Regions from separate parts of the Micromonospora sp. SH-82 genome, predicted to be linked through region 3. Evidence: riboswitches for the same ligand, from Rfam matches in the RefSeq annotation. Region 3 holds a riboswitch; each other region holds the start of a gene.
The links. Region 3 has a riboswitch for cobalamin ahead of WHN02_RS06465 (ABC transporter substrate-binding protein). Riboswitches for the same ligand answer to the same signal wherever they lie in the genome.
Positions count from the first base shown of each region.

Region 1: linked by a shared signal. The riboswitch ahead of WHN02_RS19260 (peptidase) and the one ahead of WHN02_RS06465 (ABC transporter substrate-binding protein) in region 3 are both predicted to bind cobalamin.
Region 2: linked by a shared signal. The riboswitch ahead of WHN02_RS21225 (ribonucleoside-diphosphate reductase subunit alpha) and the one ahead of WHN02_RS06465 (ABC transporter substrate-binding protein) in region 3 are both predicted to bind cobalamin.
Region 4: linked by a shared signal. The riboswitch ahead of metE (5-methyltetrahydropteroyltriglutamate--homocysteine S-methyltransferase) and the one ahead of WHN02_RS06465 (ABC transporter substrate-binding protein) in region 3 are both predicted to bind cobalamin.

Region 1 covers NZ_CP148049.1:4,316,211-4,320,357, forward strand. Annotated here, with positions in the region: gene WHN02_RS19250 (cell wall anchor protein) at 1-77, opposite strand, end outside; gene WHN02_RS19255 (hypothetical protein) at 420-908, opposite strand; gene WHN02_RS19260 (peptidase) at 926-2,008, opposite strand; cobalamin riboswitch at 2,110-2,277, opposite strand; gene WHN02_RS19265 (GNAT family N-acetyltransferase) at 2,306-2,875, opposite strand; gene WHN02_RS19270 (MFS transporter) at 2,953-4,147, opposite strand, start outside.
Region 2 covers NZ_CP148049.1:4,815,839-4,819,985, forward strand. Annotated here, with positions in the region: gene WHN02_RS21225 (ribonucleoside-diphosphate reductase subunit alpha) at 1-2,296, opposite strand, end outside; cobalamin riboswitch at 2,452-2,667, opposite strand; gene WHN02_RS21230 (hypothetical protein) at 2,873-3,334, opposite strand; gene rpsD (30S ribosomal protein S4) at 3,374-3,985, shown strand; gene WHN02_RS21240 (PepSY-associated TM helix domain-containing protein) at 4,091-4,147, opposite strand, start outside.
Region 3 covers NZ_CP148049.1:1,384,150-1,388,296, forward strand. Annotated here, with positions in the region: partial or broken gene WHN02_RS06460 (M14 family metallopeptidase) at 80-1,399, shown strand; cobalamin riboswitch at 1,491-1,636, shown strand; gene WHN02_RS06465 (ABC transporter substrate-binding protein) at 1,731-2,666, shown strand; gene WHN02_RS06470 (FecCD family ABC transporter permease) at 2,755-3,846, shown strand; gene WHN02_RS06475 (ABC transporter ATP-binding protein) at 3,843-4,147, shown strand, end outside.
Region 4 covers NZ_CP148049.1:4,583,221-4,587,367, forward strand. Annotated here, with positions in the region: gene metE (5-methyltetrahydropteroyltriglutamate--homocysteine S-methyltransferase) at 263-2,563, opposite strand; cobalamin riboswitch at 2,692-2,911, opposite strand; gene WHN02_RS20410 (superoxide dismutase) at 3,012-3,272, opposite strand; gene WHN02_RS20415 (superoxide dismutase) at 3,278-3,892, opposite strand; gene WHN02_RS20420 (FecCD family ABC transporter permease) at 4,087-4,147, shown strand, end outside.

The sequences.
Region 1 (4,147 bases), 2.9 Mb from region 3:
GCGACGAGGACGGCCAGGCTGGCCGCGGTGGCGACGAGGAGTCCGCCGCCGAGGCGACGGGTCCGGGAGGTGGGCATGGGGTGCCTTTCGCAGAGCGGTCGGTGGAAGCTCCGGAAGGCATCCGTGGGTCGACCGCGTCCGTCCGGTCGGACGGCGTGGCCGAGGATCCTCGGTGGCCCGGACTTCACCCTGTAGACCTCGACAGTGGAAGCCGCTCGTCCGCGGTGGGGCGTTCCGGCTCGCGATGGTTCGCTCACGGTTGCGGGTCAGCGCCGGCTTCTACCGGCTTCCCCCCACACAGGACGTATGCAGATGTGTACCCGGCGCACCGGGTGTCGACACGGTACCGCTCGTGGGCGCCACTGCGCCAGAGCGACGGTCGTCACCCGGTACGCCGGGTCAGGTGGGGCGATCCGGCGTCAGGGGGCGGTGATGCTCGGGGCGGTGCCGGTGCCGAAGCGCCAGCCCTCCACGGTGCCCGGTGCCGGGTTGTAGCTGCTCGCCCCGGAGGTGCTGTAGGTCCAGGGGCTGCCGCTACCGGCGGCGTGCCAGTACGACCAGTACGCGGTGGCGGGCGGGGTGTTGACGCACGGCTCGGTCGCGGAGGTCGGCTGCCCGTTGATCCGGCAGACGAAGGCGAGCCCCCATCGGGCGGTGCCGGTCACGGTGAATCCGGCGCCCTGCAGGGCGGCCAGCCCGGTGGCCGGGTCACCGACGTGACAGCCGACCTGGACCCCGCCGCCGAGGGGTCCGTAGTCGACCACGACGGTGACGCCGGTGGTGCCGGTGCAGGGGGCGGCCTGGGCGGCCTGGGGGGCGGGGTCGGCGGCGACCAGGCCGACGGCGACGACGGCTGCGGCGATCAGACCGGCCAGTCGCCTGCGGGTGGTGGAGATGGAACTGGACATCTGGACTCCTTCGAGGGTCAGAGGCAGGGCAGGCTGGGCGCGCCCGGCGTCGCGGTGGTGGTGGACAGGTGGGCGTACCCGGTGCCGGTCAGGCCGAGGACGGCCTGGGTGGTGGCCCGGACGGCGGTGGCCGGGTCGAAGGAGCCGCCGTCGAAGTCGATCGCCCCCCGGTCGGCGGGGGCCCCGGAGCAGCCGACCTGGAGCCCGACGAGGTGGATCCGGGCCCGCAGCCAGGCCAGCGGTCGGCCGCCGTCGCGGAGGGCCTGGGCGGCCAGGCCGGTGCTGTTGGCGTTGGACAGCCCGTCGGCGTTGGGGAAGCCTCCGTCGGTGCGTTGGACCGACACCAGCCACTGCAGACCGGCGGTGGCGTCGGCGGACCGGCCCGCGGCGCGCAGCGCCTGCACGGCCAGGGCGGTGGCGTCCACGTCGGAGACGCAGGTCGCCTGGGCGGCCACCACCGGGTAGCCGCCGTCGGCACACCGGATCCCGGCCAGCCACTGGGCGGCGGTGGCCGGTGCGCCCTGCGGGGTACGGGTCAGGGCGAGGATGGCGAACGACTGGCTGAAGGTGTTGCTGTAGTCGCCGTACGCGGACCGGTCGCTGAACCGGCCGTCGGGCGCCTGGAGCGACTGCAACCGGCTGACCAGGTCCACTCCACCCACGTCGGTGGGGTCGTCGCCGCGTACGGCGACGGTGAGGGCGAGCTTGGCGGTGGCTCCGGCGTAGGCCTCGGTGACCCCGTCGCCGAGGTACCCGTCGCGGATGTCCGCTCGGGTGACCCAGTCCAGGGCGTTCGCGCCGTAGTCGTCGGCGACCCCGGCGGCGGCGAACGCGAGGACGGCGTCGAGGGTCAGCCCCGCGTCGGGGTAGGCGACGCCGCCGAAGACCGCCTCGAAGCGTTCCCCGTCGACGAGTTGGCGTGCCAGCCAGCCGGCGGCGGCGGCCGGGCGGGGGGCCACGGCCTGGACGGCTGCCACGTCGGCGGGTGGCGCTGCGGGGGCGGCACCGGCGGGCGCGGCGACGCCGAGGGTGAGGGTGAACGCGGTGAGCACCGCGCTGGACAGGGTGAGCAGGCGGTGCCGGCTCGGGCGGGCGACCATCGGACGCGCCTTTCCGGCCCGGCGGTCGTCGAAACCCGGCCCGGCCTGCGCGGGGCAGGGCCGGTCGGCCTCCGACCCGTGGGCCACGACGGGTGAGGAGCGGGAACATCGCGGGTACGGCGGGTATTCGGGCTCGCCACCGAGGGGATCTCTCCTCGGTGGCCTACCGTTGCGGGCCAGCGCCGGACTTCGACCGGACTTCCCCCGCACGTACGCGCAGGTGTGCAGTTGTCGCGTCAGTCTCGTCTGCCGCAGCAGCGGATGTCAATGCGACATCCGTCGCGCCGGCCCGGCCCGCTACCGGGAGGCGGACAGCGGGAGGGACCGCACCAGCATCCGGTGTGAGCGCCAACCCGGGAAGGGAACGAGGTCGCCGACGTGCTGGAAGCGCAGGCGTTGCAGGGCGTGCCAGACCCGGGTGTTGGTCTCGGTGACGGCGAGGGTGACCCGCTCCTCACCACGACGGTCCAGCAGGTCGGTCATCATCCGGACGCCCAGGCGGTGGCGGCGGAACTCGGGCAGGACGAACGCCTCGCACACGGCGAAGGTCCGGTTCGGCCACTCGGTGGTCAGGGCGGTGTCGGTGACCGAGGTGAGGTCGCGCCACCACAGCGTCTCCGGCGGCAGTGGACAGCCCAGCACCGCCCCGACGAGTTCACCGGCGACGTAGCCGAGTGACCCCTCGAAGCCGTCGGCCTCGACCGTCCACCGGATCCGGTCGCTCGCCGGTGGGGTGCTGTGGTCGAGGAGGTGGAGGTCGTCGGCGTGGACCCGGTGGTAGACCTCGGTGAGCGCGTCGACGTCGACCTCGGTGGTGATCACGACCTCGTCGAGCAGGTCGCCGTGGGCAAGGGGTGTCGACGTCATCAGACTTCCTCCGGCATCAAGTTAGGTTAGGCATACCTAAGCAGATGGCGGATGTGGTGGGCAACCAACCCTCCCGGTCAGTGGGCGGCGACGCGGTCCGGATCGGACGCCACCACCACCGGTGGCACGTCCCCGACCCGTCCGTCCGGGCGGACCCGGTCACCGAAGCGCCGCTGGTGGACGACCCCGACCACGACACCGAGCCCGACGAGCACCGCGGCACCGGCAGCGACCGCCGGGTACCCGGTCCGGGCCGCGGCGACCAGACCGGCGGACGCCGCCAGGAAGGAGCAGACCAGGCCGAACGACGACAGCACTGTGAAGTCGGTGCCGCCGGTGTCCGGCCGGGAGTAGTCCATGTTGACCGTGTAGACGACCACGTTGAGCACCGTGTACGCCGACAGGAACCCCGCCAGGGCCGCGACCGTCGCCACCAGGGGGGCGTCGCCGTCCATCAGCGGCAGCAGCAGGACCGTGGAGACCACCAGCGCCACTCCCCCGCCGACCAGCACGGTGCGGCGGCCGAACCGTCCGATCCCGAGCCCGGAGAGCAGACCCGCCAGGATCGCCGGCACGCTGATCACCACCCCGGTCACCGTCCCGACCCGCTCCAGGGACCATCCGGCGTCCACAAGAGCCGGCGTGACCAGGGCGTACGCGGCACCGGCACCGACGTAGACCAGCGGCACCACGCCGAAGGTCCAGAGCCGGCACCCGGGTTGGCGCAGCACCGTCAACAGCGCCCGGTACGCCTCGCCGGTCGCCACCACCCGGTCGGCGCGGGGCGCCTCCCGGAACCGCCACACCACCACCAGCCCGACCGCGGTCAGGGCGGCCAGGAGCAGGATCGCCGGCACCCAGCCGAAACGGTCGTACACGACCACGCAGGCACCGCCGCCGAGCAGGTTGCCGAGGTAGCTGGCGGCGACCTGGATCCCGTTGCCGGTCCCGCGGGTCCGGGCGGAGAGCACGCGTACCGCCACGGCGTCGGCGGCGACGTCCTGGGTGGCGGACAGGACCACGTACCCGGCGCAGATCGCCACGACCGGGCCGAGCCGGTCGACCGGACTGTCGAACGGTGCCAGCGCCAGCAGGGCCAGGACCAGTCCGCTCTGGAGCACCAGCAGCCAGGACCGGTAGTGGCCGAGGCGACGGGAGCCGTACCTGTCGAGCAGCGGCGCCCAGAGGAACTTCAGCGGCCAGACCAGGCCGATGGCCTGCAACAGGCCCAGGGTCTGCAGGGAGGTGCCGCCGTCGCGCAGGATGGCGGCC
Region 2 (4,147 bases), 2.8 Mb from region 3:
AACCGGCGGCGACGGTGGCCTGCTGGATCCGGGTGGCCGGACGCGACCGCAGGTAGTAGGTGGTCTTCAGGCCGGACTTCCAGGCGTACCGGTACATCGAGGAGAGCTTGCCGATGGTGGGTGCGGCCAGGAAGAGGTTCAGCGACTGCGACTGGTCGATGAAGGGCGACCGGGCGGCGGCCAGGTCGATCAGCGCCCGTTGCGGCAGCTCCCAGGCGGTCCGGAACAGCTCCCGTACGTCCGCCGGCAGCTCCGACACCCCCTGGACCGACCCGTCGGCCCGGCGGATCTCGGTACGGATCCGGTCGGTCCACAACCCCCGTGCCTTCAGCTCCCGGACCAGGGCGGTGTTGATCTGGAGGAACTCACCGGACAGGGTCTCCCGCTTGAACAGGTTGGACACCTGCGGCTCGATGCACTCGTAGCACCCGGCGATGGCGGCGATGGTGGCCGTCGGGGCGATCGCCACCAGCAGCGAGTTGCGCAGCCCGGACGCGGCGACCCGCTCGCGCAGCGCCGACCACCTGTCGGTCTGCACGCCGGTGACCCCCCACAGGTCCGGTTGCAGCTGTCCCCGGGCGGCCCGGGTCTCGGCGAAGGCCGGGTGCGGGCCGAAGCGCTCGGCCAGCCCGGCCGAGGTCTCCAGGGCGGTGAGGTACAGCTCCTCACCGATCCGGGTGGACAGTTCCTTGGCCTCCGGCGAGTCGAAGGGCAGCCGCAGGGCGAAGAAGACGTCCTGCAGGCCCATCATGCCCAGCCCCACCGGACGCCAGCGGGGGTTGCTCGCCGCCGCCTGGGGGGTCGGGTAGTAGTTGATGTCGATGACCCGGTCGAGGAAGGTGACGGCGGTCCGCACCGTGGCGCGCAGCTTCGCCCAGTCCAGGTCCCCGTCGGCGAGGTGGGCGGCGAGGTTGACCGAGCCGAGGTTGCAGACGGCGGTCTCGGAGTCGCTGGACACCTCGATGATCTCGGTGCACAGGTTGGACAGGTGCACGACGTTGCCGGGCTCGGCGGTCTGGTTGCACAGCCGGTTCGAGGCGTCCTTGAACGTCATCCAGCCGTTGCCGGTCTGGGCCAGGGTCCGCATCATCTTGCCGTACAGCTCCCGGGCGGGCAGCTGACGCACGTAGCGACCCTCGGCCTCGGCGGCCCGGTACGCGGCCTCGAACTCCGCCCCCCACAGGTCGGACAGACCGGGGACCTCGTCCGGGTCGAACAGCGACCAGATCCCGTCGTCCTCGACCCGGCGCATGAACTCGTCCGGGATCCAGTTGGCCAGGTTCAGGTTGTGGGTCCGGCGGGCGTCCTCGCCGGTGTTGTCCCGCAGCTGCAGGAACTCCTCGATGTCGGGGTGCCACGGCTCCAGGTAGACGCAGGCCGCGCCCTTGCGCCGGCCGCCCTGGTTGACCGCCGCGACGCTGGCGTCCAGGGTGCGCAGCCACGGCACGATCCCGTTGGAGCGGCCGTTGGTGCCCCGGATCAGCGCGCCCCGGGAGCGGACCCGGGAGAATCCGATGCCGATGCCACCGGCGAACTTCGACAGGTTCGCGACCTGGGCGTAGCGCTGGTAGATGGAGTCGAGTTCGTCACGCGGGGAGTCGACCAGGTAGCAGGAGGACATCTGGGTGTGCGCGGTGCCGGAGTTGAACAGCGTCGGCGAGCTGGGCAGGTAGGCCAGGCTCGACATGAGCCGGTAGAACTCGACGGCCTCCCCGGGCTCCTGGGACAGCCCGCAGGCCACCCGCAGCAGCCAGTACTGCGGGGTCTCCAGCACCTGCCGGCCGGTCGGGTGGCGGAGCAGGTAGCGGTCGTACACGGTGCGCAGTCCGAAGTACTCGAAGCGCAGGTCCCCGGCGTCGTCGACGGCCGCGTCGAGGACGTCGGCGTGGGTGGCGACGAACCGCGCCGTGTCGTCGCCGATCAGGCCGAGGGTGTGGCCGTGGGCGACGGCCTGGCTGAAGGTGGCCAGTCCCTGCCCCCGGACCTCCGTGCCGACCTCGGCGGCCAGCAGCCGGGCGGCGAGTCGGGAGTACTGCGGCTCGGCGCCGATCAGCTCGGCCGCGGTCTGCACCACGAGGCGGTCGACCTCGTCGCTGCTCGCGCCGTCGTAGAGGCCCTCGACGGTACGGGTGGCCACCCGCATCGGGTCGACGTCGGTCAGGTCGGCGGCCCACCGGCGTACCGAGTGGGCGATCTGGTCGGCGTCGACCAGGTCGACGGCGCCGTCACGGGTGCGGACCCGGACCCGTCGTGGCCCGGACGGGTCGGACTCACCGACGGCGGCGGCCGGGAACATCTCGGTGACTGTCACCACTGACTCCTCGCGAGTTCGAGACCGGAGGGTCCGACAGCAGCGCGGGACGGACACCGGCGGACGCACGCCGGTGTCGACGCGGGCTCGCGAGGGCGTCGGCCGTCCCACGCGGCCTCGGACCGCCGCCCACCCACTGCGGGGTACGCGGCGCGCTGGCAGGTCTTCGGACTCGCGGGCCTGACCGGGATCACCGGTCTCCTACTGGCCGTCGCTTCCCAGGCCGGTGTCGGCCCAGTGCTGATGACGGCGGTCGTTCCCACTCACCGCTGCGGGGCAGTCCCGGATTCCCACCGGGTTCCCTCTTGCCTCGTCCGCTCGGGATGAGCGGCCGAACCAGCTGCGCTCGACACCATATATAGGGAGCGCAGCATTGTCACACCCAACATGTCGGGTCCGGGCGTGTCGAGGTCGTCGCAGGGCGACGGCGAAGCGGGGTGGCCACCCCGGCGGAGGCTCGGATCATCGCAAGCGCCGGGGTGGCCGGGTGCGTCGTCCGGCAGCGTCCACACCGAACCGCATCCCCCCTCATGAATACCGCCACATCGAGGTTGTTGCAACCTATGTGCAGCAGTGGCCCGAGGGGTCGGGCGGACAGACTGCTGCGGCGCGGAACTCGTCCGGGTCGACCTCCTCCGTCCCGTCCGGGTCGACGAGGTCGGCGGAGGCGAGGTCGAGGTACGCGACCAGGTCGTCGTCGTGGAGGGCGTCGGGGGTGAGCCACCCGAGCAGGGCGGCGCGGGCTCGCACCCGGTCGCCGGTCCGGCCGGTGCCCAGCTCGGCGAACTCCACCCGGGCCGGGACCTCCCCGACGTCGACGAGGTGTCGGGCCAGACCGGCCGCCGCCGGGAGGGTGAGCCGGAGCCCACCGGCCTCCGTCACGGCGTGTCGGGCGAACAGCTCGGCCCGGTGGTGCGGGGTGTGCAGGGTCAGCGAATCGGCGCGGGCCAGCAGCGCGTGCAGCCGCGCTGCCGGGGTGTCGACGATCGCCGGGGATTGCTGGATCTTGCCCAACTCGACCACCTCCGTTTAGGTTAGGCTTACCTTAGTTGAGAGGTGATGATGAACCAGTCCCGCCCGAAGATCAAGCGGTCCCGCCGACTCGGTATCCCGCTGACCCCCAAGTGCGTGCAGTACTTCGAACGCCGCCCGTACCCGCCCGGAGTGCACGGCCGGACCGCCCGCAGGACAGAGAGCAACTACAAGGTCCGGCTGCTCGAGAAGCAGCGCCTGCGGGCCCAGTACGACCTGCGCGAGGGGCAACTGCGGCGGGCGTTCGACAGGGCGGTACGCCGCCCCGGCAAGACCGGCGAGGAGCTGGTGGTCGACCTGGAGTGCCGCCTCGACGCCCTCGTCCTGCGGGCCGGCTTCGCCCGGACCATCTACGCGGCCCGACAGCTCGTCACCCACCGTCACGTCACCGTCAACGGTCGACGGGTCGACCGCCCCTCGGCCCGGCTGCAGCCGGAGGACCGGATCGGGGTGGTGGAGTCCAGCCGGACCAAGGCCCCGTTCCTCGTCGCCGCCGCCGGGGCGCACGCTCCGCAACGGACCGCCCCGTACCTGGACGTCGACCTGTCCGGGCTCACCGCCCGGCTGATCCGGCTCCCGCAACGCGCCGAGGTGCCGGTGATCTGCGACGAGCAGCTCGTCGTCGAGCACTACTCGCGCTGACCGGACCCCCGATCGAGCACCACTCGCGCCGGTCCCCCGACCGAGGCGACCACGCCGGACGACCCCGCCCCTTGGAAGGGGCGGGGTCGTCCGGCGCAGCGGGGATCAGGACGCCGTGGGCGCCCCCGCCCGGCGGGACCTGAGGAGACCGACGACCACGTC
Region 3 (4,147 bases):
GACACATGTTGATATGACCATGTGAGTGGGCGTGGAGAGCCTGACGCAGAACGCGGCAGGCGCGCCCGAGGAGGCTCGCATGATCCGTATCCCCCTCCGTCGACACCTGGCGTTCGCCATGGTCGTCGGCATGTCGCTGGTGGCCGCCGCCACCGCGCCGGTCTCCGCCCGGCCCTCCCCCGACCGCGACACCGGATCGGCCACCGTCGAGTACCGGGTGCTCGGACCCCGTACGATCGCCGACCGCAACTCCGTCGCCGGGACCGGAGCCGCCATCGACTTCGTCGAGCACGGGGTGCTGCACGTCTCGGCCACCCGAGCGGAGGCGGCCCAGATCACCCGGCTGGGCTTCCGGTTGGAGGCGGTCCCCGCCGCCGACGAGCACGGCCACGACCACGGCGACGACTTCAGCACGATGGGCTTCCCGGCGGCCGACAGCAACTACCACGACTACGCGGAGTTGACGGCGGTGGTGAACAAGGTGGTCGCCGACCACCCGACCATCGCCCGCAAGATCAGCATCGGCTCGTCGTACCAGGGTCGTGACCTGATGGCGGTGAAGATCTCCGACAACGTCGCCACCGACGAGAACGAGCCGGAGATCCTGTTCAACTCGCAGCAGCACGCCCGCGAGCACCTCACCGTGGAGATGGCGATCTACCTGCTGAACCTCTTCACGGACTCGTACGGTTCGGACACCCGGGTCACCAACATCGTCAACACCCGGGAGATCTGGATCGTCCCGACCGTCAACCCCGACGGCAGCGAGTACGACATCGCCACCGGGTCGTACCGGTCCTGGCGGAAGAACCGGCAGCCCAACAGTGGCTCGGCCTTCGTCGGCACCGACCTCAACCGGAACTGGTCGTACCGGTGGGGCTGCTGTGGCGGATCGTCCGGCTCCCCCGCCTCGGACACCTACCGGGGTCCGTCGGCCTTCTCCGCGCCGGAGACCGCAGCGCTGCGCAACTTCGTCAACAGCCGGGTCGTCGGTGGGGTCCAGCAGATCAAGGCCAACATCGACTTCCACACCTACTCCGAGCTGGTGCTCTGGCCGTTCGGCTGGACGACCGCGAACACCCCCACCGGGATGACGGCCGACCAGTACAACACCTTCGCCACACTGGGCCAGCAGATGGCCGCCACGAACGGGTACACCCCGCAGCAGTCCAGCGACCTGTACGTCACCGACGGCGACAGCATCGACTGGATGTGGGGGCAGCACGGGATCTGGGCGTACACCTTCGAGATGTACCCCGGACGCTCCGGGGGCGGGGGCTTCTACCCGCCCGACGAGGTGATCCCGGCCCAGACCTCGCGTAACCGGACCGCGGTCCTGTTGATCAGCGAGTACGCCGACTGCCCGTATCGGGCCATCGGCAAGCAGGCCCAGTACTGCTGACCGAGTGAGGAGGGGTCCCTCGTCATCGGAGGGACCCCTCCCGACCCTTTCGGGGTGGTGCAGCGCACGTCACCCGGTGCCACCTGCGGTAACGAAGTCGGCCGGAGGTGCGCTACGGTGCTAGCGACCGTCCCGCAGCGAAGCCGGTGCGAAACCGGAGCTGTCCCGCAACTGTGATGCCCCGTCCGCACCGCGTGCGGGGACGAGCCAGGTCGCCTACGGCACGGTCGCGACCCGCGCTCTCGAGGAAGGGCGCCTCGCGGACGGCGGCCACCCTCTGCCCTGTCGGCGAAGCACCAGACTCCTCGGCCGACAGGAGGCACCACCGATGTCCAGACGTACCCCTCGGATCTTCGCGGCGGTGACCGCGGCCGTCGCGCTCGCCCTCGCCGGCTGCGCGCAGAACTCCGACGAGCCCACCACCGCGCCCAGCCCCGGCAACGGGTCCGCCTACCCGGTGACCGTCGGGGAGCTGACCCTCGACGCGCGGCCCGAACGGATCGTCTCGCTCTCCGCGACCGCCACCGAGATGCTCTTCGCCATCGGGGCCGGTGACCAGGTCACCGCCGTCGACGACCAGTCGAACCACCCGGCCGAGGCACCGAAGACCGACCTGTCCGGCTTCCAGCCGAACGCCGAGGCGATCGCCGGGAAGAACCCGGACCTGGTGGTCCTCTCCAACGACATGAACAAGATCGTGGATCAGCTGACCACGCTGAAGATCCCGGTCTTCCTGGCCCCGGCGGCGACCACTCTGGACGACTCGTACCAGCAGATCACCGACCTCGGGACCCTCACCGGCAACGCCGACGGCGCCGCCGACGTCACCAAGCGGATGCGCGACGACATCGCCAAGCTGGTCGCCGACCTGCCGCAGCGTGCCGAGAAGCTGACCTACTTCCACGAGCTGGGACCGGAGCTCTACTCCGCCACCAGCAAGACCTTCATCGGCTCGCTCTACAGCCAGGTGGGTCTGGAGAACATCGCCGACGCCGCGGACCCGGACGGCAAGCAGGGCGGCTACCCGCAGCTGTCCCAGGAGGTCATCGTCCAGGCCGACCCGGACTTCATCTTCCTGGCCGACACCAAGTGCTGCCAGCAGTCGGCGGAGACGGTCAAGGAGCGTAGCGGCTGGTCCGGGCTGACCGCCGTGAAGAACAACCAGATCGTGGCCCTCGACGACGACGTCGCCTCGCGCTGGGGTCCGCGCGTGGTCGACCTGCTGCGGGCGATCGTGGACGCGGTCGCCAAGGTCCCGGCCTGACCCTCGACCCCGACATGACCCACCGGCCCGACGCGGCAGCCCTCGGCCCCGACATGGCCGACCGGCCTCACCCGACAGTCGATCCGACATGACCCACCGGCCCGGCGCGACGACCCGGTCCGGCGTGCCCGCCCGACCCGGCGGCGCGCCGGCCGGGTTGCGGCCGGGCTGGCTGGTCGCCGGCCTGGTGGCCGTCGCCGTGGCGCTCGTCGTCGGGGTGTCCCTCGGCCCGGTCAGCCTTCCTCCGCTGAGCGTCGCGGCGGAACTGCTCAACCTGATCCCCGGAGTACGCCTCGACAGCGGCCTCTCCGAACGGGAGATCGCCATCGTCACCGAGCTGCGGCTCCCCCGGGCGGTGCTCGGTCTGCTCGTCGGCGGGCTGCTCGCCCTGGCCGGTGGCTGCTACCAGGGGGTGTTCCGCAACCCGTTGGCCGACCCGTACCTGCTGGGGGTGGCCGCCGGGGCGGGACTCGCGGTCACCACGGTCATCGCCCTCGGGGGCGCGGCCATCGGCGCGATGCCGGTGACCGTCCCCCTGGCCGCGTTCGGCGGGGCGCTCGGTGCGGTCCTGATGACGTACCTGCTCGGTTCGGCACAGGGCCGCCACCGGTCACCGGTGACACTGATCCTGGCCGGGGTGGCGGTCTCCGCGTTCCTCTCCGCCGGCCAGACCTACCTGCTGCAACGCAACGCCGACAGCATCCAGCAGGTCTACTCGTGGCTGCTGGGCCGGCTGGCCACCGCCGGGTGGGGCGACGTCCGGATGGTCCTGCCGTACTTCGTGATCACCGTGGCGGTGGTGCTCCTGCACCGGCGGGAGATCGACGTCCTGTCCCTCGGCGACGACGAGGCGACCAGCCTCGGGCTGCACCCGCAGCGGTCCCGGTACCTGCTGATCGCCGCCGCCTCCCTCGGCACCGCCGCGGCGGTGGCCGCCGCCGGGCTGATCGGCTTCGTCGGGATCATCGTCCCGCACGCCCTCCGGCTGCTCGCCGGATCCAGCTACCGGGTGATCCTCCCACTCTCGCTGCTCTTCGGCGGGGCCTTCCTCACCCTGACCGACGTCGTCGCCCGGACCGTCGCCGCGCCCGGGGAGATCCCGATCGGGGTGGTCACCGCCCTGCTCGGTGGCCCGTTCTTCGTCCTGGTCCTGCGGACCAGTCGGCGGCTGACGGTATGAGCACCGGACATCTCCCCACCCCGGCAGGACCGGCCGTCCAGGTCCGGGACCTGCGGGTCGACCTGGGCGGGGTGCCGGTCCTGTCCGGGGTCGACCTCACCGTGACGGCCGGTGAGTGGGTCGCCGTGATCGGACCGAACGGCGCCGGGAAGTCCACCCTGTTGCGTGCCGTCGGCGGCCTCCTGCCCGTGGCGGACACCGTCACCCTCTTCGGTACGCCCAGCGCGGCGTTGCGGCGTCGGGACCGGGCCAGGACGGTGGCCACCGTCGCGCAGTCCCCGGCCGTACCCCCCGGCATGGC
Region 4 (4,147 bases), 3.0 Mb from region 3:
TGAAGCAGCTGCCGGGTCTCCGCCTGGAACTCCAGCGTCTCGATCCGATTACTCACGTCATCCTCCCGCAGTGCTGCCCGGTAACGGGCAAAAGGATACGGCGTGCTCCCCCGCCGTCGCTGTCCGGTCAGCACCCCCGCGAAGGAGGGGCCCCTTCCTGACGCCTGCGGTAGACAGGGGCACCCTTCTCACACCCTTCGAGGCGGGGAGAACGGCCGGGCACCGCCGACGGGGTCGGGTACCCCGTCGGCGGTGCCGTCGGTCAGGCCCGGCCGGCTGCGGTGTCCGCCGGTGCGGTGGACGGCAGTTCGGCACGGACCGTCCGGGCGGCCCGGACCAGGGCGGCCAGCGCCGGGCGTACCTGGTCGTAGCTGCGGGTCTTGAGCCCGCAGTCCGGGTTGACCCAGAGCCGGTCGGCGGGTACGACAGCCACCGCCCGCCGCAGCGCTGCGGTCACCTCGTCGTGGTCGGGCACCCGGGGCGAGTGGATGTCGTAGACCCCGGGTCCGACGCCACGGGTGTAGCCGACGGTGGCGAGGTCGTCGAGGATCTCCATCCGGGACCGGGACGCCTCGATGCTGGTGACGTCGGCGTCGAGGGCCTCGATGGCGGGGAGGACCTCGCCGAACTCCGAGTAGCACAGGTGGGTGTGGATGGCGGTGGCGTCGGCGACCCCGCTGGTGGCGAGCCGGAACGCCGCGACCGCCCAGTCGAGGTAGGACTCGTGGTCACGGCGGCGCGGGGGCAGGAGTTCCCGCAGCGCCGGCTCGTCGACCTGGACGATCCGGATCCCGGCGGCCTCCAGGTCCCGGGCCTCGTCGCGCAGGGCGAGGGCGACCTGCCGGGCGGTCTCCGACAGCGGCTGGTCGGCGCGGACGAACGACCAGGCGAGGATGGTCACCGGGCCGGTCAGCATGCCCTTGACCGGCCGGTCGGTCAGGGTCTGGGCGTAGCTCGACCAGCCCACCGTGACGGGCGCCCGGCGGGACACGTCGCCGTGCAGGATCGGCGGTCGGACGCAGCGGGAGCCGTACGACTGCACCCACCCGTGGGCGGTGGCGACGAACCCGTCGAGGTGTTCGGCGAAGTACTGCACCATGTCGTTGCGTTCCGGTTCGCCGTGGACGAGGACGTCCAGGCCGAGGGTCTCCTGTTCGGCGACGACCCGGGCGATCTCGGCGCGCATCCGGTCGGCGTACCCGGCGTCGTCGAGGCGACCGGCCCGGTGTTCGGCGCGGGCCCGTCGGACCTCGTCGGTCTGCGGGAACGAGCCGATGGTGGTGGTGGGCAGCAGCGGCAGTCCCAGGCGGGCCTGCTGGGCGGCGGCCCGGTCCGGGTGCGGACCCCGCCGGGTGTGTTCGGGGCGGAGGGCGTCGAGGCGGGCGCGGACGGCGTCGTCCCGCCAGCCGGCCGGGGCCGGTGGCGCTGCGGCGGGCAGGGCGGCGACTCCGTCGCGCAGTGCCCGGCCGAGGAGGACCACCTCGTCGACCTTCTGTCGGGCGAAGGCCAGCCGGTCGCGGACCTGCGGGTCGAGGTCGGTCTCGGCGGCGAGGTCGACCGGGACGTGCAGCAGGGAGCAGGAGGTGGCGACGGCCACGGTGTCGGCGAGGCCGGTGAGGGTGGCCCCGACGGCGGCTGCGGCGCGCAGGTCGGTGCGCCACACGTTACGCCCGTCGACCAGGCCGGCGACGACGGTCCGGCCGGGGATCGGCCCGTACCCGGCGAGCCGGTCGAGGTCGGCGGGACCGGCGACCAGGTCCAGGCCGACCGCCTCGACCGGGGTGTCCAGCAGGGCCGGGAGGGCCTCCCCCAGCTCCCCGAAGTAGGCGGCGACGAAGAGGGCGGGGCGGCGGGTCAGGGTCCCGAGCCGGGTGTACGCGGCCCGGAGCGCGTCGGTCTCGGCGTCGGTCCGGTCGGCGACGTAGGCCGGTTCGTCGAGCTGCACCCAGGGCACACCGGCGTCGGCGAGGGCGCCGAGCAGGTCGGCGTAGACGTCGACGAGGTCGTCGAGCCGGTCGAAGGGGGTGAACCCCTCGGGGGCGTCGTCGGTCGGCTTGGCCAGCAGGAGCAGTGTCGCCGGGCCGACCAGGACCGGGCGGGTGGTGATGCCGAGCGCCTCGGCCTGGGCGTACTCCTTCAGGGGTTTGCCGGGGCGGGCGGTGAGGACGGTCTCGGGGCCGATCTCCGGGACGAGGTAGTGGTAGTTGGTGTCGAACCACTTCGTCATCTCCAGTGGCGGCTCCTGCGCGGTGCCCCGGGCCATGGCGAAGTAGGTGTCCCGCTCGTCGAGACCGAGCCGACGGAACCGCTGCGGTACGGCGTCGACCGCCACGGCGGCGTCGAGAACGTGGTCGTACAGGGAGAACGTGTTGGACGGTACGGCGGACAGGCCGGCGTCGCGCAGCGTGCGCCAGGTCTGTTCGCGCAGGTCGTCGGCGACGGTGTCCAGGGCTGCCGCGTCGACGCGGCCGGCCCAGTAGCCCTCCAGGGCGCTCTTGAGCTCCCGGTGCGGGCCGATGCGGGGATAGCCGAGGACGGTACTGGTACCGAACGGTGTGGTCATGACGCCTGGGATTCCTTCCCTCGAGGTCCGGGCGGTGCGAGCCGACGGATCGAGGAGGGCAGGGTCGGGCACGGTACGACGACCGGCCTCGCCCGGGCCCTCCCACGGGGCCGTCGGCGGCGTACGCGGACGCGTACGCGGTGCGGGCAGGTCTTCGGACTCGTGGGCGTGACCGGTGCACCCGGTCTCCTACTGGCCGTCGCTTCCCAGACCCTTGCGGGTCCAGTGCCGATGACGGCGGTCGTTCCCACTCACCGCTGCGGGGCAGTCCCGGATTCACACCGGGTTCCCTCTTACGACGCCCCACACCTGTCGTGGGTGGGGCGAACCAACACCGCCGACCATCGTACGGCGTGCACCCGGTCCGGTCGATCGAGGTCTCGGTGGGGGGTCTGTGGTGCGTCGGGTCCCGCCCGGGCGGTGGCGGGACCCGACGCGGGTCGGACGGTCAGGTCGGCGGCGCCTGGGCGGCGTCGGCGACGAGCAGTGTCAGCTCCCGGACGAGGGCGTCCATCGTCTGTCCGCTCTGTGCCCGGAGCAGGCCGAGGAGGAGGTCGGCGAGGAGGTGGAAGCCGAGGGTCCTGGCCTGTTCGGAGTCGAAGGCGGCGAGGAGTTCCTCGGCTCCGGCGTGGTCGTCACGGTGGGTGGCGGCGATCACCCCGGCCGCGCGTTGCACCAGCTCCGCCACGGCGGGGGTGGGGGCCGGCACGCCGGTCAGATCCGGGGTGCGCCGGCGCGGGCGGCGTCGAAGCGGGCGGTCACGTCGGCCCAGTCGACGAGGTCCCACAGCCTGTCGACGTAGTCCGGACGGACGTTGCGGTACTGCAGGTAGTAGGCGTGCTCCCAGGCGTCGAAGACCAGCAGCGGGGTGGTGCCCTGCCCGACGTTGCCGTGGTGGTCGTAGACCTGCTCGACGATCAGCCGCCGCCCCAGCGGCTCCCAGGCCAGCACGCCCCACCCGGAGCCCTGGACGCTCTTGGTGGCTGCGGAGAGCTGCCCGGCGAAGGCCTCGAAGCCGCCGAGGTGCTCGTCGATCGCGGCGGCCAGGTCCCCGTCGGGGCGGTCGCCGCCGTCCGGGGAGAGGTTGTTCCAGAAGATGGAGTGCAGGACGTGCCCGGACAGGTTGAAGGCGAAGGTCTTCTCCAGCCCCACGAGCCTGCCGAAGTCGCCCTTCTCCCGGGCCTCGGCGAGCTGGTCGAGGGCGTCGTTGCTGCCCTTGACGTACGCCGCGTGGTGCTTGCTGTGGTGCAGCTCCAGGATCTCGCCGGACATGGCCGGTTCCAGGGCGCCGTAGTCGTAGGGCATGTCGGGCAGGGTGTACGCCGTCATCAGCACTCCTTGATGGGTTCTGCCGAAACTTCGCTGTTGCCAGTATCTTGCAACAGTGAGCCTACGGTGTGGCGGGGTGGCGTGCGGGCGACCTCACAGTGAACAGCGGGTCCGCCCCTTTCACCCCCCTGATCATGCTGTTAGCTTTTGCCAAGACTTTGCAGGAACGACGGTGTCGCACTGGGGGTACGCAGATGGCCACCCTGCTGAAGGAGCAGGAGGACCTGCTCGGCGTCGCCACCCGACGACGCCGTA